4 regions of the Halomonas sp. GFAJ-1 genome follow, and region 2 is predicted to be linked to each of the others. Evidence: predicted binding sites of a transcription regulator. Region 2 holds the regulator's gene; each other region holds the start of a gene.
What was found. Region 2 encodes FliA, which starts transcription of late flagellar genes. Its sites were predicted from a motif close to CTAAAGTTNNNNNNNNNNCNGCCGATA; they were not measured.
Positions count from the first base shown of each region.

Region 1 (6,290 bases), on a different contig from region 2:
ACTGGCAATAAGCGGCGCAGAAAACCGTGTAAAAAGCCTAGATGACCGCTTTGAGCGCATGGAAAAAAGTATTGAAAGCACCATTGCCCGCTACCGCAGGCAGTTCAGCCAGCTAGACGGCATGATCGCCCAGATGAACAGCATGAGCGACTACCTGACTCAGCAGTTCGATGCGCTAGATAACCAGCTGGGCCGCAGAAGGTAATCTGCAGCGGCATAACGTACAGCAAAACACCCAAAAGGCGGCGTAAGCCGCCTTTTCTCATCCTACAGTTACCAACTTTTACATTATTTTTTACTACTTCCCCTAAAGATTCCCATCGCTGGGCCGTTAATAGATATAACGGCACGAACAGTGGCCGAAAAGCGGGCCTTCTAGGCCAGTGTCCAAGAAAGGAGAATCACCCATGTCAGTGATCAATACCAACATCACATCGATGATCGGCCAGTCCAACCTGAACAAGAGCCAAAACGCTCTGCAGACTTCCATGGAGCGTCTGTCGTCAGGTCTGCGCATCAACAGCGCCAAGGATGATGCGGCAGGCCAAGCCATCGCCAACCGCATGACTGCACAGATCAATGGTCTTGCTCAGGCACAGCGTAACGCTAACGATGGTATTTCCATCGCGCAAACCGCTGAAGGTGGTCTGAACCAGATCAACGACAACGTTCAGCGTATTCGTGAGCTGTCTGTCCAAGCAGCTAACGGCACCAACTCTCAGGATGACTTACAGTCCATTCAAGACGAAATTGGTCAGCGTTTGAACGAGATTGATCGTATTTCTCGCGAAACTGACTTCAATGGCACTAACGTACTGGCGCAAGACCAGCAGCTGGCTATTCAGGTTGGCTCCGAAGATGGTCAGCGCATTAGTGTTGGCCTTCAGGAAATCAATGCTCAAACACTTGGCCTGGGCTCTTTCAACGTGACTGGCCCTGCAGCAGTCAGTGATGCTGCAACTACTATTGATTTTGAGGCCGACGCTGCGGGTATTTCCGCAGAAAATACTGCCATTACCCGTTTCTTTGGTGCAACTACTGAAGTTGAAACAATCGCTCTAGACACTGATGATTTCGCTGATGACCTGTCCGCACGATTAGGCGTTGCTGCTACTAGTGTAGCGCCTACTGCTGAAGCGCAAATGGACGATAAAGGCAACTTATTTGCAGAAGTTGTAATTACTGCTGCTGATGCGACTGAAGTTGATAACCTAGCAGCGCGCGGGATTAATGTCACTCAGGGCGAAGCAACTAGTTTCTATATTGCGCTTGATCCTTCAGAAGGTACTGTAGCTGGTGACACCATCACGTTTGAACTAGATGGTGATGAGGTTGCTTTTTCTGATCTAACACAGGGTGGAACGACTGACCCGCTTGCTACTTTAGATACGGCGCTAAATCAGATTGACAGCCTTCGTTCTGAGCTGGGTGCTGTTCAAAACCGTTTCGAAGATGCCATCACTAACCTGAACACCAACGAGACTAACCTCTCTGCTGCCCGTTCGCGTATTGAAGATGCTGACTACGCAGTAGAAGTCGCCAACATGACCCGCGCGCAGATTCTGCAGCAGGCTGGCACTTCCGTTCTGGCTCAGGCCAACCAGATTCCGCAGAACGTTCTTTCTCTGCTGGGTTAATTTGAGGCTTGGCCTTGGTAGGGAAATTTCTCTATCGCTAAGCAGTACAATGAACCGGCTCCCTATGGGGGTCGGTTTTTTTATTGGTTCGATATTGATGTGAGGTAGCTATGACCGATGATGACCACCAGCGCGTCATTGGTGATACTCAACCTATGGTAATCGCTCATAAATTTCACTTCGTCATTTAGTTATATTGTGCCTAAACGCGCTTTTTTTTAACGTTCGCTAAAGTTATAGCTCATTAGGCCGTTAACTAGTTATCGTTATGTATCATGGAAGAAGAAAAGCGCTATGGCCGTCATCAACACCAATCTCACCTCACTGGTTAGCCAGCAACATTTGGGCAAATCTAAAAATGCACTTGCCACCAGCATGGAGCGGCTCTCCTCTGGCTTGCGCATTAATAGCGCGAAGGATGATGCGGCGGGGCAGGCGATAGGCAACCGGCTTCAGGCTCAGCGTACGGGGCTCGGCCAAGCTGCCCGCAATGCTAATGATGGTGTCTCGCTTTCGCAAACGGCCCACGGTGTTCTAGACCGTATTAACGACAAGCTGCAACGCATTCGTGAGCTAACGGTGCAAGGCCTTAATGGTACAAACCAAACGCGTGATAGCGATGCCATTCAGGCAGAGATCAACTTCAACCTGCAAGAAATAGATCGGCTAGCGGAAACAGCGAACTATAACGGCATTCCATTGATGACAGGGCAGGCAGGTAGTATTCCGCTGCAGGTGGGGGCAAACGATGGCCAAAATTTAGGCGTTGACCTAAGCCCACCTGGGTTTAGCGTGGAGGCGTTAGGGTTAGAAGGGCTTAATGTTGCTGGTATTGACGGCGAAGTTACGGAGCGCAACACTTTGCGTGGTGTCGCCCGCGATATTCCGCTGTATGATCTTGATACGTCACTTAGCTTTGCTGCTGGTACCGAACAACCACTCTACTTTTCAAATAACTTTGGCTATTACACTAGCGATGGTAGTGGTGGCTTTTCACGGGTAACAGTAACGGCTTCGCATAATACTGCCACGGACACCAGCCAGGTATCTATCGGTTCACCGCGACCAATTTTCGCTAGTACGCTTGAAACTGAAGCAGTCTCATTGCCAGAGCTTCCTGCGAATCAACGGCTTATTCAACAAGACGATACCTACTATCTTGAAGAGCGCCTAGCGGATGGCAGTTTAAGCTATCGGCGGGCGGGTTTTGCGCTCAGCTATGAAGAAACGACGGTGACGGGCACGCGTCCTGACGGTTCCATTGGGCCAGTGCGTGCTTATCCTGTTGAGGCAACGTTAGAGCCTTCAACCACCGTTGAAGCAGGCGCCTATACGAATATTGCTGATGAATTTTCGTTTGGGGGTGAAACCTACAGTTTGTCAGGGGCTACAAGTGTTAGCTATGTATCGTCTGGGGGGAGCGCACTACTTCCCGCCGAGCTGACTGAGGATAGTAGCGGCGAACTCTATATTCGCGCAGAGATTAGCGGTGAGGAGCGTTTTTTTCAGGTAGACAGTATCTCTGCAAGTGACCGGTTGGTATTCGCGTCTAACGCGAGCGCAATTGTTCCAGAGGTAGATGATTCCTTTTCTCCGATAGTTGGTGACTTTACGTTTGGTGGTGAAACGTACTCCACTAGCGGAGTGGAACTTGCGTTTTCAGAATCCAGTGGCGTTTTAGTGCGCGATCAAAATGATGAACTGTTTGTAAGAACGGGCAGCTCCAGTGCGAATTATGAATACTTTGAGCTTACCGGTGTTACGCCGGAGCAAGACTTAGAACTGCAAGCTGACTCTCAAGGCTTTGCCGGTATTAATCTGTCAGGGTTGCCTACGATTATAGATCCAGAAACGCCGGCGACAGACTTATCGGCGTTGGATACAAGCAACATAACGTTCAATGGCGATTTTAATGGATTAGATTCTTTAGCCATCGTGCAGCGTGAGACTGATGGGCAGTGGATGATACGTGGCCAACAGGCTGATGGCAGTCAGGCATATTTTGAAGCTGATCTTGAAGTAACGATTGATGCTAATGGCGATGCGGTTGCAGCGACTGCGACAGCAACACAACCGGAACCAGATATCCTTGGTCTCGCAAGTCATGAGCGAGACCGAGTTAGCGGTTACTCTGAAATAACGATTGATCCAAGGAACGTAAGTGTCCAGTACACTGATGCGAAAGGCCAACAGTTTGAAGATGTGCTGCGCCAAGGCGAAGACGGCAACTACTATTTTAGCTTACCCGGAGAAAGTGCTGTAATCGGGGGGTATAAAACCGCCACGCTGGTTGACTTGGAGGGAACCAATGAGGTGGTTCTTAGAACTTCAAACGGCAATGCTGAAGTATTGGTTTACTATCCAAGCAATGTTAATAGCGGTAACAACTTTAGTATTGTTGCGCTAACCGATGCTGATGGCTTTGACGATGATGGCGTGCCTCATACTCGTCTACAAATTCGTGAAAATGGCGAAGATTTTAGACTACGCGTACCACGTAACCCACTCGCGGCCTTAGATAAAGCTATCGGTATGGTGGATTCAAAACGCAGCTACTTGGGCGCAACAGAAAACCGCCTTGCCTCGTTAATTGAAGGTAACCAGCTAACTGCCATCAATTTAGGTGCCGCCCAATCCCGCATTATGGATGCCGATTATGCAGTGGAAATGGCCAATATGACGCGCTCACAAATCTTGCAGCAGGCCGGTAATAGTATGTTGGCGCAGGCAAATGTCATCCCGGAATCCGTTTTGGCACTGCTTGATTAAGTAAAAACTATGCGCCTGGTTTTGACACCCTGCTGGGGCTTTCCGACACTGCTATCCGCGAGTGCATCCTGGATGCCACAACCATCGAGCACTGGGTGTTGCGCGTTCTAAGGTTGTAATGGGCATGGAGATTGGCGCTACGGTTATTGATGCTATCGACATTGAAAACGTAATGGATGAATGCAATAACACTTGGCTGGTTTATTTCATATTGATAGACGGCTCGTGTGATATGTATAGCACTTAACAAGGATGGAGGAGTGACAGCGCAGATGTGTGGCTTTGAATATCGGGATGGCTACTTGCGGATGGCTACTTGCTGTAGGAAGTAGAGATTGATTACCTGTTTAGCAAAGGCCGCCATGGTTGGCCGTGCCAAGAACGGTAGTCAAAAGATCAGTAGTGGTTGGTTACACTTGCTTGCCGACCTTTTTTCACATTGGCACCTTTTGGCTTCAGAAATTGATTACAAACAATGAACAACAACGCGTGATTGATGAGCTGCAGGCACTGATTGATGATACCCAATCTACGCTCACTCGCTTTGAAGACACAGGCATGGATGAGCTGATGCCGGAGGATTACAACAAGCTTCTTGAGATGCTGGATAACGCTATTAAACAGCAGCGGGAACATACCCTGGCGATGCTGGCTCACGCTAATCTTTAAGTGCAGTGAAATATGCTGCCATTCTTCTTCTAATCGCCCATTCACACGCCAACCGACGGTGCTACGCTAATTTTTTTATCCACTGAAATTAGCCTTTAAGCTAGCTTCATAGGGAGTACCGTGAAGCCCACCACCACCACTACCATTTCTGCTTTAGAGGTCGTTAACGACCTGATCCCGAAGCTGAATGCGGTCGAACATCATATTGAGCAGATGATTAACGCGGTGCTGGAGACTAGCTCGGTGCCTAACCAGATTGAACGCTATACCAAGCTTCAAGTGGAGTTTCAGCTTGAACTCACCATGATTCGTATGAACCTATCGCACCTGCTAAAACGCTACCGCCATGAGCTTGAAACAGTAATGAACGACAGCCGCCAGGATGTGCTGTTCACTCTTGATGCCTATGAAGCGATGGCGGTAGAGAACGCTAAGCAGCTTTATGATCGCGTACAGCGCTTACCGCAAGGTTAACTCTAGGCCGCTATCTCTCTTGGTTTTATTGGTGACATTATTGGCGCGCTTAGGTGGCACGTTAGGTGGTGCCAAGCATGCCACCGCCCATCACCCTGTTGAGAATTAACACTCGTATTACTGGTAAGGCAAAGGTTTAACCTTGCGTTGATGAATCGGTTTTCAGCGGCTCAGTGGGTTCTGTATAAAGGGGCGTTAGCGGCACTTTTCTGATGTTACAGAGGGTGAGGCTATGCCCTATTTTGCCACGCAAGGTATAAGAGGCTGCCCTTAGTCGGGGTGAAAGTGAGGTGAATTAAGGCATTACAAAAGTAGCTATCTAAAGCCCTTATCAGAAAGGTTCTTCATGCCCATTGTGTCTAACCTGCTCGTTGATCCCTCTGCGTTAAATGCTGTTCAAGGTCATTACATACCCCACTTAGTGCTCCTGTCATGGGTGATCGCCCTTGCGGCCTGCTACGCCGGTTTAGATATCATTAAATTAGTGGGTAAGGCCCAGCGGGCAAGCTGGCGGCGAATATGGCTGCTAGCAGGCGCTAGCGTAATGGGGTTGGGCGTTTGGAGTATGCATTTTATTGGCATGCACGCCTATCGGTTGGATTTCCCCGTCTCCCATGCGCCGCTACTCACGGCGCTCTCTATTTTTCCAGCGATACTGGGTAGTTTAGGGGCCATGGCCGTGCTCTCCCGGGAGGCACTGCCCCACCGCGCGGTGGTGTGGGCTGGGGCGGGGCTTGGGCT
Region 1 is NZ_AHBC01000050.1:20,230-26,519, forward strand. It holds gene fliD (flagellar filament capping protein FliD) at 1-205, shown strand, start outside; gene MOY_RS14040 (FliC/FljB family flagellin) at 408-1,637, shown strand; gene MOY_RS14045 (flagellin N-terminal helical domain-containing protein) at 1,932-4,406, shown strand; gene MOY_RS14050 (hypothetical protein) at 4,896-5,075, shown strand; gene MOY_RS14055 (hypothetical protein) at 5,196-5,549, shown strand; gene MOY_RS14060 (EAL domain-containing protein) at 5,896-6,290, shown strand, end outside.
Region 1: MOY_RS14045 (flagellin N-terminal helical domain-containing protein) is a predicted target of FliA. The motif match lies at 1,866-1,892, and genes of this name have one in related genera.

Region 2 (6,290 bases):
CTTTAGGCTGCATCGCCCAATAGAAGCTTTCTACCTGCTCAGGACGGAAAAACAGCAGCCAACCGCGCTGAGCGAGGTTCACGGGCAGGGGCACTGCTAGCACACCACACTGCTCGGGCATGGACAGCGATGTGGTTAACGGCTCCTTAGAGATATCCCGAGTACACCACGGCCCGCTATGACCATGGGCTTTATCCAAGCGCCTAGCCAGCTGGCTAATCGCCTCTGGGGCCGGCGTATTACCAGACTGAAAAACGCTGCCCTTCGCCCATAGTGCCACGCCGTGGGAACGAAACAGTGCCATCCAGGTATCCGCCTGTTCAGCCAAAAGTTGCTGGGGGCTTTGCGGTTCTTCGCGTGCTTTGGTTGAAAGCGCCAAGCTATCCTGCACGCGCTGTAGATAGCGCGCTTCTTGGCGTGCCCGCAGCAGCAGCAGGCGCTGAGTCGCCATTTGCACCAGCATGCGCACTGCGTCACGCACCGGAGGGGCCACCGGGTGTGATTTCGCCGAATAACAAAACAGCAGCCCCCAAAGGCCAGTATCGCTCTGCATAGCAACGCTTAACGCCCCGCGAACGCCAAGACGGTGCAGATAGCGTTGACGCTCTGGGGCAGGGGCACGCAGAAAACTATCGTTAAGTGCCACAGGGAAATCACGGGGGACTAAGTATTCACTGGGCGCTGCCACATCCTCAATTAAGCGCACCGGATGGCGCTCGTAGGCGAGGCGTAAGGAAAGGGGAAAGTCGCTGGAGGGAAAACGCTGACCTAACAGTGACGGTAAGCCGCTGCCGCATGCTTCGGCGACGATCAGCCCGTGCCAGTCGCTGTCAAGGTGGCAGATCGAGACGCGATCGTGACCGGTCAACTCTTGAACAGCCCGCACTAGGTAGTCAAGCAACTCCTCTTGATGACTCGCTTCCGTCAGCCTGAGCAAGCGCTCATTCACCGTGCCTAACAAGCGCCGTTTACCAACCGGTGTCAGTGGTTCAATTTCTACCACAACGTAGGCGCCTGAACGGTAGGCATAAAGCTGAAAGCGCGTTGAGCTCGCCGGGCGGGTAAAGGTTAGCGGCCCGGCCAAGCGCTGCTGGCCCTGTAGCTCGTGACGTAGCCGCTGGCTTAGGCGTTTGCCCAGCACTTCCGACAGCGTCTGATCACGCCCGTCGGTAACGGTCATGCCAACCAGTGCGGCGAGGTTGCTACTGAAAGCTTGAATGCGCCGACTGTCAGCATCCAACACCAGCAAAGCGCCAAACGACTGAAGTAAAGGGTGTTGCTTCGGCACGAAATAGCCTCGAAAAAAAATCTATTCACCCTCAAACTGCTGCTTTAGCAACAGCTCAACGCGACGATTGGCTGCTCGCCCTTCTGCGGTCGCGTTACTTTCCATGGGTTGGGTGTCGGCATATCCGACCGCCCGCATTCGTGAAACAGCGACTCCCTGGCGTTCAAGGTGGCGCACAACCGCAATCGCGCGTCCTACCGAGAGCTCCCAATTCGAGGGGAACCGAGGAGTAGCAATGGGTATATTATCGGTATGCCCCTCTACCGAAATTTGACCTTCAAAGGCCTCAAGCGCCGTTATCAGGTTTTCTAGCACATTCTGCCCTTGGGGCGTTAGCACGGCATCGCCACTGGGAAACAAAAGGCTATCATCAATACGCAGGGTAAGGCCTTCACGGCCTTGGGAAACACTGACCCCGGGAATATTTAGCCCCGCCATCTGCGGCCTTAGCCCCTGGTGACGAGGCTGAATACCAGTGGCTAAGGTTGCCAGGGGCAGCGCAGTAATCGCACTGGCCGAGCGCATTCTATCGCTATCTGCCGCTTCTCCCCCGCCTGGCGGCGTTAACGCCAGCAGGAGGACAAACAGGGTGATTAGTAGCGTCAATACATCCAGATAGCTCGTTAACCAGCTCTCATCCCCCTCGCCTTCGGCATTGGGCATTTCCAGCGCATGACGGGCTTCACTGTTCAGCATGTCGCTACCCTTTTGTCGCGGGGCTAGGCGTGGTGCGTGGCTTTACAGTAGCATCGCGTATTTCGTCGTGGTAGTTGGCAACAAAGGAGTTGAGTGTTTCTTCAATAAACGACGGTAGGCGACGTTTGGTGATGAGCGATATACCTTCAAGCACCATGTTCATGGTAATGAGGCGCTCTTCGGTACGACGCTCAAGCTTAACGGCAATAGGCTTAAACACTAGGTTGGCGAGCAAAATACCGTAAAACGTGGTGAGCAGGGCAACGGCCATGCGCGGGCCAATGACTTCTAGGTCACCCGCATCCATGACTTCAAGCATGTTAACCAACCCCACCAACGTACCAATCATGCCAAAGGCAGGCGCGTAAGTGGCCATCGTGCGGAAAATTTGTGCTTCTGCATGCTCGCGCGCTTTTAACCGCGCTATGCGCCAGCGCAGCATGTCGAAGATTTCATCCTCTTTGGTATTGGCAATGACCAGTTGAATGCCCGTGCGTAGAAACGGGTTACGGGTGTGCTCAAGCTCTTTTTCCACCGCCCGAACATCGCCTTTAAACCATAGCCGAGACATCGACACGAGTTCGTTAATGTCATCTCGAACATAGGTATTTTCACGGCGAAACACTAAGCCTACCAAGCGCACTACCCGAAGTACTTCTTTCAGCGGGTAACTGATAAACGTAGCGGCCAGCGTACCGGTAATGACAATCGCTAACCCCGGTAAGTTAAGAAAGCTTTCTGGGGACTCTGCGGTAAAAAACAGCACGCTTACCAGCAGTAGAATGCTGGCAGATATACCGATCAGCGTAGATGGATTCATCAACGGCTCCTCGCCGGGTTCAAATAAGTGAGTGAGAGATTAATTGGCGTCGTGCAAACGGGCGCGTAAACGGCTAACGGCCTGACTATGCAGCTGGGAGACACGGGACTCGGTAACCCCCAGCACAGCACCCACCTCTTTTAAGTTCATCTCTTCTTGGTAGTACAGCGCCATTAACAGCTTTTCTCGCTCTGGCAGCGCCTCAATCGCCTCAATCAAGGTTTGACGTTGCTGAGCGTCCAACAACTGGTCGAAGAGCAAATTGCCAGCGCCGCTACTAGGCTCACCACCCTCTGTCACCAGCTCTTCAAACGGCAGCAGTTGGCCGCTGTTGGTGTCATTGAGTAGCTGCTGATAGTCGCTTAGCGGCATTTCTAAATCACGGGCGATTTCCCCCTCTTCGGGAGCGCGGCCTAGCTGTTGCTCCAGCCGCCGCACCGTCTCATCCATCGCCCTGGCCGAACGTCGCACGCTACGAGGTAGCCAGTCGCGCGTGCGTAGCTCATCCATCATCGCGCCACGGATTCGCTGGCTGGCAAAGGTGGCAAATGTCGCGCCTTGGGCCGCATCAAAGCGCCCAAGGGCTTCTAACAACCCCACCATGCCCGCCTGGATAAGATCATCTAGCTCGATGCTCGCGGGCAACCTCACCTGCAGCGTTAAGGCCTGACGTCTCACCAGTGGCATGTATTGGGTTAACAGCTCACTCTGTTTGATCCTGCCTTGTGCTGTATACATCCTCGTGCCTCGCGGCTAAAACACTTTTTACTGGTAATTCACGATGGCTTGCAGCCCCTGTACCCGTACCGGCCGCTGGCCGGGCGTTAAGGCAAAACGAAAGTACAGCGGCGCATCGGCGTGCTTTCCGGCTAATGCCATAGTGGAACCCCGCATGCTGTTAAGTGGGATGCACTGTTCAGGGTGACATAGCCAAGCATTGACTGGCGACGCCGGTGGCGCCTCATACCGCCACTGTATCCGATCAATCACTGCGTTTCCCACTTGCGCTGCGCTGGGCGCTACGATGGGCTGGCTGCTGCTGACCCGGTCGCTCATGGCGACCATGACACTGGGAACTTGGCTGCTCCAACTGCCAGGTGCTGCCTGTACGCTACTTGCCAACCCCATCGCGATGAGCGACACCGTAATGCTCACCGTGACCACCTTTAAGATGCTCCTGCCCTGCCTGCTTTGTCGCTGCATGGGTGCTCCCAGTAACGCTACTAGATAGTGGCCAGTACTTCTCTGCCAATACCCGCTTGCTTGTAAACGCTGCAGCCCTTATCGGGCAAGCAGCAGCAGTTCTGTGTCTAAATAACCTGCGGCAGCTTCTCGCAAGTTATCGAGTAATCCTTGGCGTGGCAAGTGGGGCTCATGCAGCGCCAACAGGCGCTTTGGACCTTTGTTGTCATGCACTTGCCGCAAAACTCGGTACATCGGCATAAACGCATCCGCATCGCTACTTACCCACAACGCCCAGCGCGGGTAGCGCGCCACCAGTAATGGCAGATTAGCTGTAGCAGGGTCAACCAGGTGAATGTCCCAGTCATCTGGGTCGCCTGCCCAGCGGCGCCCCAATGCCGACCACTGGCTGAGGCGGCTTCTTACCTTGTTAACCTGGTGCTGATGGGTGGGTAGGCCCACCACCACCAGCGGCTGTTTCGGCGTGGGCGGCGCCTCTACGGTTGGCACCATGGCGGATGCAGCATAAACAGAAGCCGCTTTTTTTGAGACTGGCTCTGTGGGAGCTGGCTCATCCGGTAGCGTATCTTCGGGTATGTCTCCGCGCTGCTGACGCTGTAAATCCGCCCATTTTCGCAGCCCCGCTGCCTGGTCTTGGCTGCTCATAGCATGCCCTCTCGGCTCACGCTACCTAGCTGACGAATCGCATCGCGGGCCATAAAGGCATGCACTAATCCGTCGAGCAAGGCGGTATCGCGCCGTTTTCGCTGGGTGCCTAGCAGCAGCATCAGGTCGGTGCGCAGGGCCAGGGCAGCAGCATCGTCGGCACTGTCCAAATGCCCTGCTACGGCGGCAACGCCGCTGGCCATGAGCAGGCGTATTTCAGCACTGACATCACCACTGTCGGCTTCTTTAAGCTGCTGCCATGCCCGCTTCGTCAGCGCGGTGACCCCTTCGCTTTGCAGCTGGGTCGCCAGTAAAGAGAGCGCATCAGCGCCTAATCGAGCAGGGCTTAACCAGTAACGCCGAGCAATACGCTTAGCGCTTTCGGGGTCACGAACCTCTCCGTACCATGCCAATAGAGCAGTGCCAGACGCGTCAGTCACTTCTGCATAGGCACTCCACAGCTGCATAGGCTGCCCACGAAAACGCACGCTTATATGGTGCGTAAGCGTGCTATCAATAAATAACTGGCGCTGGGCACAACGCGTGCCCTGGAAGTATACCCGCTGGCTGGCAGGCACCAAGCTGACCCAGGTCAGGTGTTGGGCTTCCAACCATGCCAGCGCTTCGGTGTCGGGGAGCGTAGGCAGCAAATGGACGGCGATGCCGTGTTCATCACTTTGTGTTGCCAAACGGGGCTGCCAACCGGCGGGCTGGCGATGCTGCAGGCGGGGCAGCGCCGACCAAGCCCCGTTAGCGTCTAGCCCAATATCTGGCATTGACCAGTCACAGCCGCGTTCATTGCGGCGGGGCGACCATGCCATTCCTAGTAGGTTGTCTGTCGGGGGCGCATCAGCGAGTAAACGATCAAGCCGCCCATCCTGCACTGCGCTAGGCAGGGCGGCGATATCCCATACCGCCTCTAAGCGGGCAAAACCCGCCACTCGCTGGCGCAGGCGCGTCAGTACCGATGAGAGACGACGCCCTTGGCCAAGCACATCCCTTGACCAGCGGGGCAGACTTACCGGCGCGGAAGCAGGCTGGCTGGCTAATGTGGATTGGCCGTCCAGCGCCTGGTCAATCAGCGCCGCGGGGTTCGCCACGGCCATATCTTCAGGCACTTGCTGCCCATGAGAGCCAAACAGCACACGCATTCCATGGCGCATGACAATATCAAGCACCGGCGCTAAGCGTCCGGCTTCGTCCTGCTTGGTGATAATACAGTCGTCTAGCTCGGCGCCCGCCGCGCGGGCGGCTTGCCGATAGCGTAGTACGACTTCTTCGAGCGTTTCCGGTTGGCTGGCGGCATTTAACAGCAGCACTAACCGCACGGTCGATTGCCCCCCCTGCAGGTGAGCGATTTGTTCAATGACCCGCTGGTCACGCTGGCTCATACCGACCGTATCAATGATTACCCACTGTTTACCCTGTAGCCGGCCTAGCAGATCATCAATAGGCTGCTCCGCATCGAGGGCATACATCGGCGTATCGAGCAAACGCGCATATATCCGCAGCTGCTCATGGGCGCCGATACGGAAGCTATCGGTGGTGACAAGCGCCACCGGCCGCGTACCGTGGCGCATCACAAAACGTGCTGCAAGCTTCGCGGTGGTGGTGGTTTTACCTACGCCCGTTGGGCCC
Region 2 is NZ_AHBC01000023.1:47,478-53,767, forward strand. It holds gene MOY_RS06260 (sensor domain-containing diguanylate cyclase) at 1-1,288, opposite strand, end outside; gene MOY_RS06265 (OmpA/MotB family protein) at 1,310-1,984, opposite strand; gene MOY_RS06270 (motility protein A) at 1,989-2,804, opposite strand; gene MOY_RS06275 (RNA polymerase sigma factor FliA) at 2,844-3,542, opposite strand; gene MOY_RS06280 (flagellar protein FlhE) at 3,570-4,007, opposite strand; gene MOY_RS06285 (hypothetical protein) at 4,086-4,652, opposite strand; gene flhF (flagellar biosynthesis protein FlhF) at 4,649-6,290, opposite strand, start outside.

Region 3 (6,290 bases), on a different contig from region 2:
TGCTTTGTAACCGAGTTCAGTAATTGCTTGAACGAGTGGGCTGGATAAGCCTAGTTTTGAAAAGGGCATTAGACGCTCTGACAAAGGGTCGTAAGGGGTGTCGAAAATAAAAAGTGGTGCAGTATAGCGTAAAAGCACCCCTAGGAAGGGCCTCATTACCCCCCCCACCATAAAGCCATAAATGACCGCCCCGGGGGCCATCCCTAAGGGGTATAATGTCGCCGGTTGCGGTGAAGTGACTGTGTTACAAACGTTGGCGTTCAGCAGATTTGTTTTACTTGTTACTGTTTTTTAAATAGAGAAAGGTAGTGGTTAATGATTAATACCAAAATATACAAGGCAGTTTACGAACTTGCTGAAAAGCTGATGAAGGCCGCCGCCAAAGATGATCGCGCCACCTTTGAAGCGCTGTATGCCGAGCTACAGGCGATTTGCAGCGAGCATGAAAATACCGATAAAGATCACCCAGAGCAGTGGGAAACCTTGGCGGACTTCACCGAAGAGCTGGAAGATGCGCTGGCCCTCTACGAAAAAGCGTTAGCAAAAGCCAGTGCGATAGATTCGAAAGACCATCTGTCATCCATCGGTTTTTCCATGGCAATGTTGCAAGTGGAGCTGGGCCAAACAGACGCGGCTATCAAAAACCTCCAAGAGGCAAAAGAGAGCGCACGTCGAATTGAAGACAACGAATTGAAAGCAGAAATAGATGAACTGCTTGAAACGTTAACTGCAGGCTAAACTGCTTTCTTGATGTACCAACCACTGATGACAGACACAGGTTCAGCTAACAGCTGATGGTGTTGAACATACCTAAGACTAGGGGCTCGCTCTTGACCAATAACGATATTTTTCGCCGTATTCGCTATACCTTTGATTTAAAAGATAACACCATCGTGAATATCTTCGCTCTTGCAGAGGTTGAGGTGACACAAGAGCAAGTAACCGCTTGGCTGAAAAAGGATGAAGATGACGCCTTTGTCACAATGAAGAACAGGGAGCTGGCGTCGTTTCTGAATGGCTTTATCAGCTTTAAGCGGGGTAAGCGCGAAGGCCCGCAGCCCGCGCCGGAAGCGCAGTTGAACAATAATATGGTGTTCCAGAAGCTGCGTATTGCGCTGAATTTAAAAGCGGATGACATTTTAGAGATTTTTGAGCTGGTGGGCTTGCCCTTAAGCAGTCACGAGCTAAGCGCTTTTTTCCGGAAGCCCAGCCATAAGAACTATCGCGAGTGCAAAGACCAAATGCTACGTAACTTCCTGCTCGGCGTTCAGCGTCAGCTACGGCCCAACGCCGAGAGTTAAAGTGCTAAAAAGCTAGCGCCTCACGCAAGCGAAAATCGCATTGCCAGAGGCGTTATCCCACGGCGAGATGGTGTCGTAGTTGTGCTCAAACACATGCACCTCGAAGTAAGGCGCCAATAGGGCGCTTAATTCTGCAAAACTCACTGCCACCATGGGGTGCTCGTCATTCCAAACCTGCGTCTCTTCATCGTTCGTTTTTTCGATACTCAGCCTGAGTGACTGTCTTTCTCCGTGCCCGCAGTAATGCCAGCCAGAGCGAAAGGTAAAGGTATTGTTTGCCTGCTTGGCGGTGTGTTTAACGCATAAACCGTTGTCGATTTTGTCTTTATCGACGGCATTAAAATAGAAGACGCCGCCTGCGTTCAGTGCGCGTTGGGCGCTGGCAATGCACGCCGTTAGCTTTTCAATACCATCGTTATAATGGATTGAGTACAAAAAGCAGGTGATGAGATCGAGGGGTTCGTTAATCTCAAAGGTGCTCATATCTTGCAGCGAGAAGTGCGCTTCTGGGCAGCGCTTGGCGGCGATATCCAGCATCGGTTGGTTAATGTCTAGCCCACTACTGGTATAGCCCGCGTCGATAAAATGGCGCACATGGGGGCCGGTACCACAGGCTAAATCCAAGTGGGTGGTGCCACCGTTGCCAAATATCTGATGCAGCCTGCGGATGGCGTTGCTTTGCGCTTGATAGTCGATGTCTACGCACATCAAATCGTAGTAGCCAGAAAGATCAGTATAAAGTGCGTTGACAGACATGGTCGCCTAGTGATGGAAGCTGGAATAAAAGGGATGGCGCATAGTAAACGAGCGGGTAGGAATTGAGAAGCGAGGGCGGGACGACGGCTAAAGAAATCCGGCTACTTCCCGATAACACCTCACAGGTAGGTAATCTTAACGTCACCACAAGAGCCCGCTATGCGCAAACTACTTGCCCTTTGTTTTACAACGCTATTACTCACTCTTCCGGCCTATGCTAAAGCTTCTGTGCAGGCGGCCGAAGCGGCTGCGCTGGCATGGTTAGCGGCGGTAGATAGAGGGGAATACCAGCAGGCGTGGGATGAGGCATCGCCGCTGCTACAAGCGCCACTTTCTGCGGCTATGCTTCAGCGCACTATTTCGCTGTCCCGGCGGGACTTTGGTGCAGCGGAAACGCGACGCCGTGTAAGGGTATCGCAATATACGTCTATGCCCGGTGCTCCACGAGGGGACTATAAGGAGTTCACGTTTCAAACACGTTTTGAAAATAACCCCAGGGTTATGGAGGTGGTAACGCCCCACCTTGAAAACGGCACTTGGCGCGTTAGCGGCTATTATATCGAATAAGGACAGGGCAGACGTGGCGGAAGATACAATAGCGCCGCTAATCCAGCGGCGCCAACTCAACCAGTAGTGGAAACAGCTGAGTATAATGATTGAAATAGAACTGCTTAGACAGCGCTATTGGGAGAGTTACTGAGAGAGTTATTGAGAAAGCTGATCCGCAAAATCATGATTAGTGTCGCGGTGGTCTGCTTCATCCGCCCTTACTGCAACCACCACCTCACGCAGCCGAGCATCCTGAGGCAAGTTCCAGTAGTCGATAGCAATTTGCGGAGCGGGAATGTTTTCGTATTCGCCGCGATCAATCCCTTCTAGGTACTCGGTGTAGCTATAAACGGCTTCCTCTTCTAAGTAACCCACTACCCGGTGGGCAGTTTTGCTGGAGCAGAGGTAAAGCAAGAAAAACAGGTTAAAGAAAATACCTTGCGCCAACATAATAATGAAACGCTCAAAGCGGTTAGGTTTGGCCACTTCGATAAACGTCATCAAGTGCATACGCTCATTTTCAGCTTCATCCAGCAGCGTACGAATCCAGCCGTCGTCATCTTTAATTCGCCGCAGGGCATGTAGATGCTGAATGGCGCCTCCTACCATACCTGGCACCGCGGCCACGGTTTCTAAAATTACCGCTCGATGGCCATAGCGGCCTGCAAAAAAAACATCTGCAAAAAAGCGCATAAAGCGTACTAACCGATATGCAATGCGGTCAGAAAATCCGCGCGGTTGATAGTGGGTCTGCTTCGTGTCGCTTTCGGTTGAACGGTCGTTGGTGGTGCGCATCATTATGTTCCTTATCTGAATTTATCTGGTAGTACGACTTCTGTATAAGAGTCTGGTTCACTCAAAAAGGATAAACAGCGTAAGAATTAGTGCTTACTTTTACTTAATTTATGGCGAGTCCACCCAGAGGTGCTACGTTAAAAAGAGGTTCTGATATTAACAGCTGCTTTCCGGTTCCTACATGCTGTATAGGTTTTGTGAAACTAAGCGGTGTGGTAGTGGTCACTGTTGTAAGACTTAGGTGATGGCGCGAAGCGCGAGGAGCGATCATGCAAGCCTTTTCTCTCAAATCGCACTGGCTCTGGATGCTTCTCGCTGGCGTCATCATGGCCACATCGTCTTTTACATGGCAGGCGATGGCGCAAAATAGTGGTGGTAAGGCACTGGTGCTCAACATTGAGGGTGCCATTGGGCCTGCAACGAAGGATTACTTTGGGCGTGGCCTTCGTCGGGCTCAAGAGCAGAACAGTGATCTGGTTATTGTTGAGTTAAACACGCCTGGCGGGCTGGTTGAAACTACCCGTGACATGATCCAAGCCATGCTCAATTCCGAAACCCCCGTGGTTATGTATGTGTCGCCAAGCGGCGCACGCGCGGCAAGTGCTGGCACCTATTTGTTATATGGCAGCCATGTGGCGGCCATGGCACCTGCCACCCATTTAGGGTCGGCAACGCCAGTGCAAATGGTTGGCTCTGGCGTTGCTAGCGGGGAGGAAGACACAGACGAAGGTGATGCAAAAGAGTCTGAGCGTGAAGGCAGTGCGATGGATCGAAAGGTACTGGAGGACGCCGTTAGCTTTATTCGGGGCCTGGCCGAGCGCCACGGACGCAACGCAGATTGGGCGGAAGAAGCGGTACGCGACGCGGTGAATCTCACTGCTAATCAAGCACTAGAGCAGAATGTAATTGATGTTGTCGCAAAAGATATCGACGACCTGCTCGCGCAGTTGGATGGTATGACGGTGGTGATGAAGCGGGGAGATGTCACATTAGCGACGGAAAACCTGATCGTTGAGCGCTTTGACCCTGATTGGCGTACCCAACTGCTGTCATTGATCACTAATCCTAATATTGCCTACTTCTTAATGATTATCGGTTTTTACGGGCTGATTTTCGAACTCTCAAGCCCTGGTAGCTTATTTCCCGGCACCATCGGCGTTATTTCGCTGCTATTAGCGCTTTTTGCCTTTCAGGTTCTGCCCATCAATTATGCGGGCCTTGCACTGGTCTTGGTGGGGCTAATACTGATGGTGGGAGAAGCGCTACTACCCAGTTTTGGCATATTAGGGGCAGGCGGTATTGTAGCCTTTGTGCTTGGCTCGGTCATGCTGATGGATGCTGAATACTTGGCTATTTCGCTACCACTAATCGGTGGAGTGGCGCTACTTTCAGCAAGTTTGATGCTATGGACACTCACTCGGTTTGCCACACTGCGTAGAAGGCCTGTGCACAGTGGGGCAGAACAGCTGATTGGGGCGCACGCGGTGGCGTTAGATGACTTTAATATTCAGGGCCATGTGCGCCTGCACGGCGAGCGCTGGAATGCGGTGTGTGATGTGCCCGTTAAGCAAGGCGATACCTTAAAGGTAGTAAGGCTTGATGGGCTAACCGTGCATGTAACGCCCTCTTAATCAAAACCAACGGCGAGACGAGGTGTGCAATGATGCTTTCATATTTGGTTCCCGTAGTGTTGGTAGTGATGCTATTCGCTGCCTCTATTCGTATTTTACCGGAGTATAAACGTGGGGTTGTGTTTTTCCTTGGGCGGTTTCAAACGGTGAAAGGACCAGGGCTTGTCATCGTGATTCCTGGGGTTCAGAAAATGGAAGTCGTGGATTTGCGCGTTATTACCATGGATGTTCCAGAGCAAGACGTTATTTCCCAGGATAACGTGACGGTTAAAGTGAATGCAGTGCTCTACTTCCGTGTAGTAGACCCTGAAAAAGCGATTATTCAGGTGGAGAACTTCACTCAGGCTACCAGCCAGCTGGCGCAAACGACCCTTCGCTCAGTGCTGGGTAAGCATGACCTTGATGAAATGCTTTCAGAGCGGGATAAGCTTAACGATGACATTCAAGAGATCATCGACACCCAGACCGAAGCATGGGGCATTAAGGTCGCGAACGTTGAGATCAAACACGTCGATCTAGATGAGAGCATGATTCGCGCCATTGCTCGCCAAGCAGAAGCTGAGCGGGAGCGTCGCGCCAAAGTAATTCACGCAGAGGGCGAGCTGCAAGCGTCCAAAAAGCTAGTGGAAGCCGCCAATGTGATGCAGGAAAACTCTGCCGCACTACAGTTACGTTACCTGCAAACCATGAGCGATATGAGCAATAAAAATGCTTCAACCATTATTTTCCCGCTACCCATGGATATCATGGAAGCGTTTAAAGATATGAAGGCACATAAAGCGACAAGGTCGAATAATACACAAGACGATACATAATGCTTGCCGCCAGCGCTGACCCTTCAACAGCAGGTCTGCTAAGAGGCTAAGCGCAGTGCGAAGCCAATTAGCAGCGTGCCAAATACCCAGTTCTGTATTTTTTGCTTTTTTTGATTGCCTGCAACCCAGCGCTGCATTTTTGCCCCAATGCAAGCATAAAACGCGTCATATATTAGCCCTACGCCCACCAGCATGGCCCCTAGCAGCGTGAATTGAAGTGCAACCGCACCTTGTTCTGCATGCACAAACTGGGGCAGTAGCACCGAGCAAAAAAGCAGCGACTTTGGGTTCAGTAGATTGGTCAGCAGTCCGCGCCGCAAGGCCATGTAATAGCTTCCTTTAAGCGGTGTTGAACCGCCCCGGCTTTACCGGAGACTCCATATCTTGAGAGGATGGAGTTATGAACTCACCAAAACGATATTCCCCAGAAGTCCGGGAGCGAG
Region 3 is NZ_AHBC01000039.1:129,462-135,751, forward strand. It holds gene MOY_RS11190 (DEAD/DEAH box helicase) at 1-69, opposite strand, end outside; gene MOY_RS11195 (hypothetical protein) at 316-738, shown strand; gene MOY_RS11200 (DUF1456 family protein) at 831-1,301, shown strand; gene MOY_RS11205 (class I SAM-dependent DNA methyltransferase) at 1,314-2,057, opposite strand; gene MOY_RS11210 (DUF4019 domain-containing protein) at 2,217-2,624, shown strand; gene MOY_RS11215 (alternative oxidase) at 2,763-3,404, opposite strand; gene MOY_RS11220 (NfeD family protein) at 3,671-5,032, shown strand; gene MOY_RS11225 (slipin family protein) at 5,062-5,847, shown strand; gene MOY_RS11230 (LysE family translocator) at 5,886-6,173, opposite strand.
Region 3: MOY_RS11210 (DUF4019 domain-containing protein) is a predicted target of FliA. The motif match lies at 2,145-2,171, and genes of this name have one in related genera.

Region 4 (5,790 bases), on a different contig from region 2:
CCAGGCGGTGCCCGCCGCCCAGCTCAATACCCGACAGCTAACCCTGGCGGTACGGGTAAACCTTACCCAGTGGCAGAGTGATTCCGAAAGCGCCCAGTATGTGTCGTTTTTAAAAGATCGCGGCGGCAAAAAGCTCGCCGATGGCCTAATCGCCCTGCTCGGGATGGAGGAGGGCATTGATGCCCCCGCAGAAACCCGTACGCTGCTGAAAGCCTTCAGCGACTACGTGGAAAAAGAGGATTTTGATGACGAGGCCAGCCGGGAAAAAACCGACACGCTAGTCGACTACGCCAACGAGCAGCTGAGCCGCGGCGAGCCAATGACCTTAGAAGAGCTTTCAGGGCTGGTAGACGAAAAACAGCCCAAAGCGTTTTACGACCATATCCGCAACGCCGACTACGGCCTTTCCCCGGAGATACCGCCGGATAAACGCACCATCAGCCAGTTCCGCCGTTTTACCGGCCGCGCCGGTGGCGTTTCCATCAGCTTTGACTCCCACCTGCTGGGTTCCAGCATCGAGTACGATGAACACCAAGATCGCCTGATCATCAAGCAAGTGCCCAAGCAGCTAAAAGAGCAGCTGGCTAAGCGTAAAGAGTGAGGGGAAAGTGGTGAAGGTTGGAGTGTTGAGGGATGGGCTACGGTGCGTAGCGCGGCACTAACGGCGGTGGTAGACGTCGTAAGATAAGGTTTTATAACAGGAGAAACAGCGTGCTGGTTGCTATCACTAACTTCTTCCAACGGGCGCTGGCGGAGCCGGAGCAGCGTGAAAATCGAACCATTACGTTAGAGCTAGCCACCGCGGCGCTGCTGTGCGAAGTGATGCGCGCCGACTATGACCAAAGTGACGCCGAACGCACCGCGCTCAAACAGATGTTAACCACCCGTTACCAGCTAAGCGACAGCGAAGTGACCGAGTTAATGGCGCTGGCAGAAGCGGAGGTGGATGATGCGGTGGATCACTATCAGTTTGTCAGCCTAATTAAGCAGCACTACGGCTACGACCAGCGTTGCGAACTGGTGGCATTAATGTGGCAGCTGGCTTGGGCAGACGGCAGCATCGACCCGCTTGAAGAGCACCGCATACGTCGGCTGGCAGACCTTTTACATGTAAGCCACGGTGATTTTATTCGTACCAAACTGCAGGCAAAAAAGCCGCGTGCCGCCGATAAGTGATGCCCAAAATGAGGCCACCCGCTTAGCTGATCTGGTACGCCCTATAGCAAATAGAGCGCAAAGCACCAGCGGTCAGCGAAGATCAACTTAGTGGGTCAACATAGCAGCTCAACGTAGCAGCTCAACGACCAGATCATTTAACTGCTGGTGAAACTGGCCGCCCGGAGAAGGGGGCGTTGGGTCGGACGTAATCACTACGGTCATTTCCCGCTCTGGAATGACATAGAGCGCCTGCCCGCCGTAGCCCCTGCCGTAATACACCGGCACATCCGCAAGCGTTGTAATAAACCACCCGAAGCCGTAACCATCCCCTGTCCATGGGGATTGGCCTCTGGGTGTCCAAGAGTCTTCAACCCAGCCTTCCGGCAGCACCCGCTGGCCCACTCCGCTGTCATCGACGACCATGCCATCATTACGATACAGCTCGCCGATCGCTATAAGCGCCCTGGGTGAAAGCTGCATATCGTTGCCGCCAAAGTAGATGCCCTGGGGGTCGCGCAGCCAGGGGGGTATCGCAATGTTCAGCGGCTCGCCCAGCAAACGCTGCGCAAGGGCGTGGGTGGTTTCGCCACTTGCCTGGGTGAGTGCCGCAGAAAGCAAATGGCTGGTGCCCGTGGAGTAGAGCATGCGCCCGCCGGGTTCATCCACAAACGGGCGGGAGAGTGCATTATTCACCCAATTGTTGCTGGCGACCCAAGCGCTGTAGTTGCTGCCGGAAGTACGCTCCAACCCCGCCTGCTGAGCCAGCAAGTGCGTCACGGTAATCTCATCCACCTTCGGGTCAGCGCCGTTGGGTAGCGAGCCTAACAGCGCCACCAAGGTTTGCTCGGTAGACTCGATCGCTCCCGCCTCAATGGCTGCGCCGGTAATGGCCGCCAGCACGGTTTTGGAAAGCGATTTGATATTGGTAGGTGCAGCGACGCCCGGGCCACCCTGATGCAGTTCGTGAACAATACTGCCCTGGTGAGCAACGACCACCGCATGCACACGGTCTAGTGCCGCCGTTTTCTGGTCGAGAGCTTGCAGCGCGCGGGAGCTTGGTGCATCGGCTGCCGCGCCAGCGCTAAACAGCAGTGAAATAGCGGCACAGAAAATCAGTAGCACAGGTAAACGCATAGCATCACCTTGGCAAAGAGCGGTGGCAGATGGGAAAAGAACAAGCAAAGGTTCGAGGCTAAGATACAGGAGAGGTTCAATCACGAAGTGATGGGGGGCATTATGCAAAAAGATCAAAAGCCTGCTAGGCTTGAATTGTTCGCTTTAAGGTAAGCAACCCTTTGATTTCTCTAAAACGCAAAAAGCAAGGAGCGCCGTTATGCGTAGCATCATTTACATCGTAGGTTTAGTGGTGGTAGTTCTGTTTGTTCTATCGATGCTTGGCCTGCGTTAATCCAGCACGCCCCGACATAGCAAAGCGCCTGCAGGTAATTGGCTTCAACTAGCCCCTGCGGGCGCTTTGGTTTTTAAATATCTTTTTTTAAATCACTGGTTTCAAAACAATGGTTTAATAACAGTAGCTTCAAAACCGCCAGTGTCACGTACCGGCAAGCAGCAAGCGCTACGCGCAGTCTGCGGCCCCTTGGCCAAACATATCGAACATCATCTCCCGCCCCATGGCCGTTAATACCAAACGGTGGTAATCGTTAAATTCCGCGGCACCGCTCTCTTCAAGCACCTGCTGGCAAGCCTGCCAGTGGTTATGCTGCGCGCCTAGCTGATTAAGCTCGCGCTGGGTAAGGCCGCGCTGGGGCAGAGTGAGGGTTTCAAGTACGTGGCCGCTGTCGTAAAGCAGCTCGGCAACGGTAGAAAGACAGTGACGCAGGCTGCGCTGCACATGGTAAGCGGCCGTAGCGACTTGGGGTGCGGGCTGAAACACCGGGGAAGGCATAAATGTTCTCCTGCAAACAGGACCAAAACGGGCTTGTTGCAGTGCATTATAAAGCAATGGGTGTGTTAGACCAAGGTCTATGTCGGGATGAGCGTTAAGCTGCCATTTACATGCGGTAACGTTTGAATGCTTAAAAGTTTTCTTTAATGTTTAAGTTTAGGGTTTAATAGCCGATAACCATAAATTATAGATCGACATCTAACAGATAAGCAGCGTCAAGATAGTAGAGGGCGTTTTAAAAAAGGACGGTATTGTATGGCTACCATTTCATCACTCGGCATTGGCTCTGGGCTAGACTTGAACGGCTTACTGGATCAGCTGCAGGAAGCTGAGCGAGGCAAGCTCGAACCCATAGAGCGTCAACTGGAAACCCAGCAAACCAAAATTTCCGCTTACGGCCAGCTACAAAGCTCCCTTGCTCAGTTTCAAACGGCCTCTGCAGCGTTAAACGATAGTGCACTGTATGAAAGCCTTTCCACCAACGTAGGTGGCAGTGCCGTTACCGCCGCTGCAGATGGCGAAGCGCAGCCCGGCAACTACAACGTAATGGTTGAACGATTGGCGAGTGCTGGCACGCTCGCGACAAATTCGGTCGCTGATCCTGAAGCTTCTCGCACTGATACAGATCGTACCTTAACCCTACAGTTCGCCGGTGATGACCAGCCAGGTGTGCCGGTACAGATTGCTGCTGGAAGCTCCCTTGAAGATATTCGCGATGCGATAAATGCGACCGAAGATAGCGGTGTGTCTGCCTCTATTATCTTTGATGGTGAAGAGTATCGTTTAGCGCTGAACTCTACCCAAACCGGTGAAGCAGCTTCCGTATCTGGCCTTGAATGGGATGGTGCTGACAACCCTCTAGCGGCTGATGTCATTCAAGCGGGTCGAGATGCCTCGTTAAACGTTAACGGCATCGCGATCACCAGCCCTACCAATCAAGTGGAAGGCGCTATCCAAGGCGTGACGCTTAACCTGCAAGAAGAGGGCAGCAGCACCATTGCCGTAGAGCAAGACACCCGCGCCGTGCGTGAAGCCGTCACCAGCTTTGTGGATGCCTATAACGACCTAAAAAGCACCATGGGTGAGCTAACCAGCTTTAATGCGGAAACAGGTGCCGCGGGCGAGTTGCTGGGCGACAGCGCCATTCGCACCGTGGAGTCCCGCCTGCGCAGCGTGCTCAGCGGCGGTGTGGAAGGCCAGTTCTCCATGCTGAGCGATATTGGTATTTCGCTACAGCGGGATGGCACGCTAGCTATCGATGATGATGCGCTGGATAACGCCATTGCCAATAACCAAGATGCGCTTTCGACGTTTTTTGCCGGTGATTCAGCTGAAACCGGCATGGCCGGCCAGTTGAATCAAACCATAGAGCAGCTGCTAAGCACGAACGGTACCGTCACTGGGGCCATCTCTGGTGCTGAAAACCGCTCTGAATCCTTGGTTGAACGCTACACACGTATGGAGCAATCCATCGAGCAAACCATCTCCCGCTATCGTACCCAGTTTGGTCAGTTGGATAGCATGATCGCCCAGATGAACCAAACCAGCGATTACCTCACCCAGCAGTTTGATGCACTGGATGCCCAGCTAGGCCGCAGGTAACAATCGGTCGTGATGCCCTAAAACGCCTGCACCAAGCAGGCGTTTTTGTTAGATAAACCTCCTGCCTTCTTTGAAAGCTCGAAAAAGCGCTAAAGTTGTGCGCTGTTCTGCCGATAAATAGTATATCTATTTTATGGGGGCGCTGAGTATCACTGCGCGCGCCCGTTCGGTTGTTTAAAAATGGCTTGTTTAAACTAGCCATGGTTTAGCTTTTGCACTGAGGAAATCCCGCATGGCGACAATAACCTCTCTTGGCGTTGGTTCTGGCCTTGACCTAACAGGGCTGCTTGATCAGCTTCAGGAAGCCGAGCGGGGCAAGCTTGCGCCGATTACGCTTCAGAAAAAACAGCAGCAGGCGAAAATTTCCGCGTTTGGCCAGCTGCAAACGTCGCTGAATGCGTTTCAAGACTCAGTTGCGAAAATTAACGACCCCAAACTGTACCAAAGCCTTTCCGCCAGCGTGCGGGGCGATGCCGTTAAAGCCACCACCACTGCCAGCGCACTGCCGGGCAGCTACCGGGTGGAAGTGAGCCAGCTTGCCACCTCCGGTACGCTGGCCTCTAGCAGAATTACCGAAGGAAAAGATGAAGCGCTAGACCTGCAAGGCGCCACCGCGATGCGGCTCAATTTTGGTAGCGGCGATTCCGTGGATATCGATATTGCCCCCGGCAGCAGCCTTTCCGCGATTCGTGATGCCATTAACGCCAACAAAGAAGCCGGTGTTAACGCAACCATCATCAACGACGGCCAAGGCTACCGGCTGGCGCTAAGTTCTAAAGAGACGGGGGCCGATGCTTCCATTGATAGCTTTAGCTTTATTGATGCTGACAAGCAGCCAGTGACCGGCCCCTTCACGGAAGGAGCGAACACCCAGAATGGTGGTAAAGATGCCGTCCTAAAAGTAAACGGCATTACCATTACCAGCGCTAAAAACCAGATTGAAGGCGCGATTCAGGGGGTGACCCTAAACCTTTCAGAGTTGAGCCTGGGCGAAGATGAAACCGCCACCAGTACCATTAACGTAGAGCGCGATACGCTAAAACAGCGCGAGGCCATTAATGGCTTTGTAAAAGCCTATAACGACTTAAAAAGCACCATAGGCAAACTCACTAGCTTTAGCGGTG
Region 4 is NZ_AHBC01000050.1:14,142-19,931, forward strand. It holds gene MOY_RS14010 (nucleoid-associated protein) at 1-601, shown strand, start outside; gene MOY_RS14015 (tellurite resistance TerB family protein) at 712-1,176, shown strand; gene MOY_RS14020 (serine hydrolase domain-containing protein) at 1,285-2,292, opposite strand; gene MOY_RS14025 (hypothetical protein) at 2,735-3,064, opposite strand; gene fliD (flagellar filament capping protein FliD) at 3,320-4,666, shown strand; gene fliD (flagellar filament capping protein FliD) at 4,899-5,790, shown strand, end outside.
Region 4: fliD (flagellar filament capping protein FliD) is a predicted target of FliA. The motif match lies at 3,214-3,240, and genes of this name have one in related genera.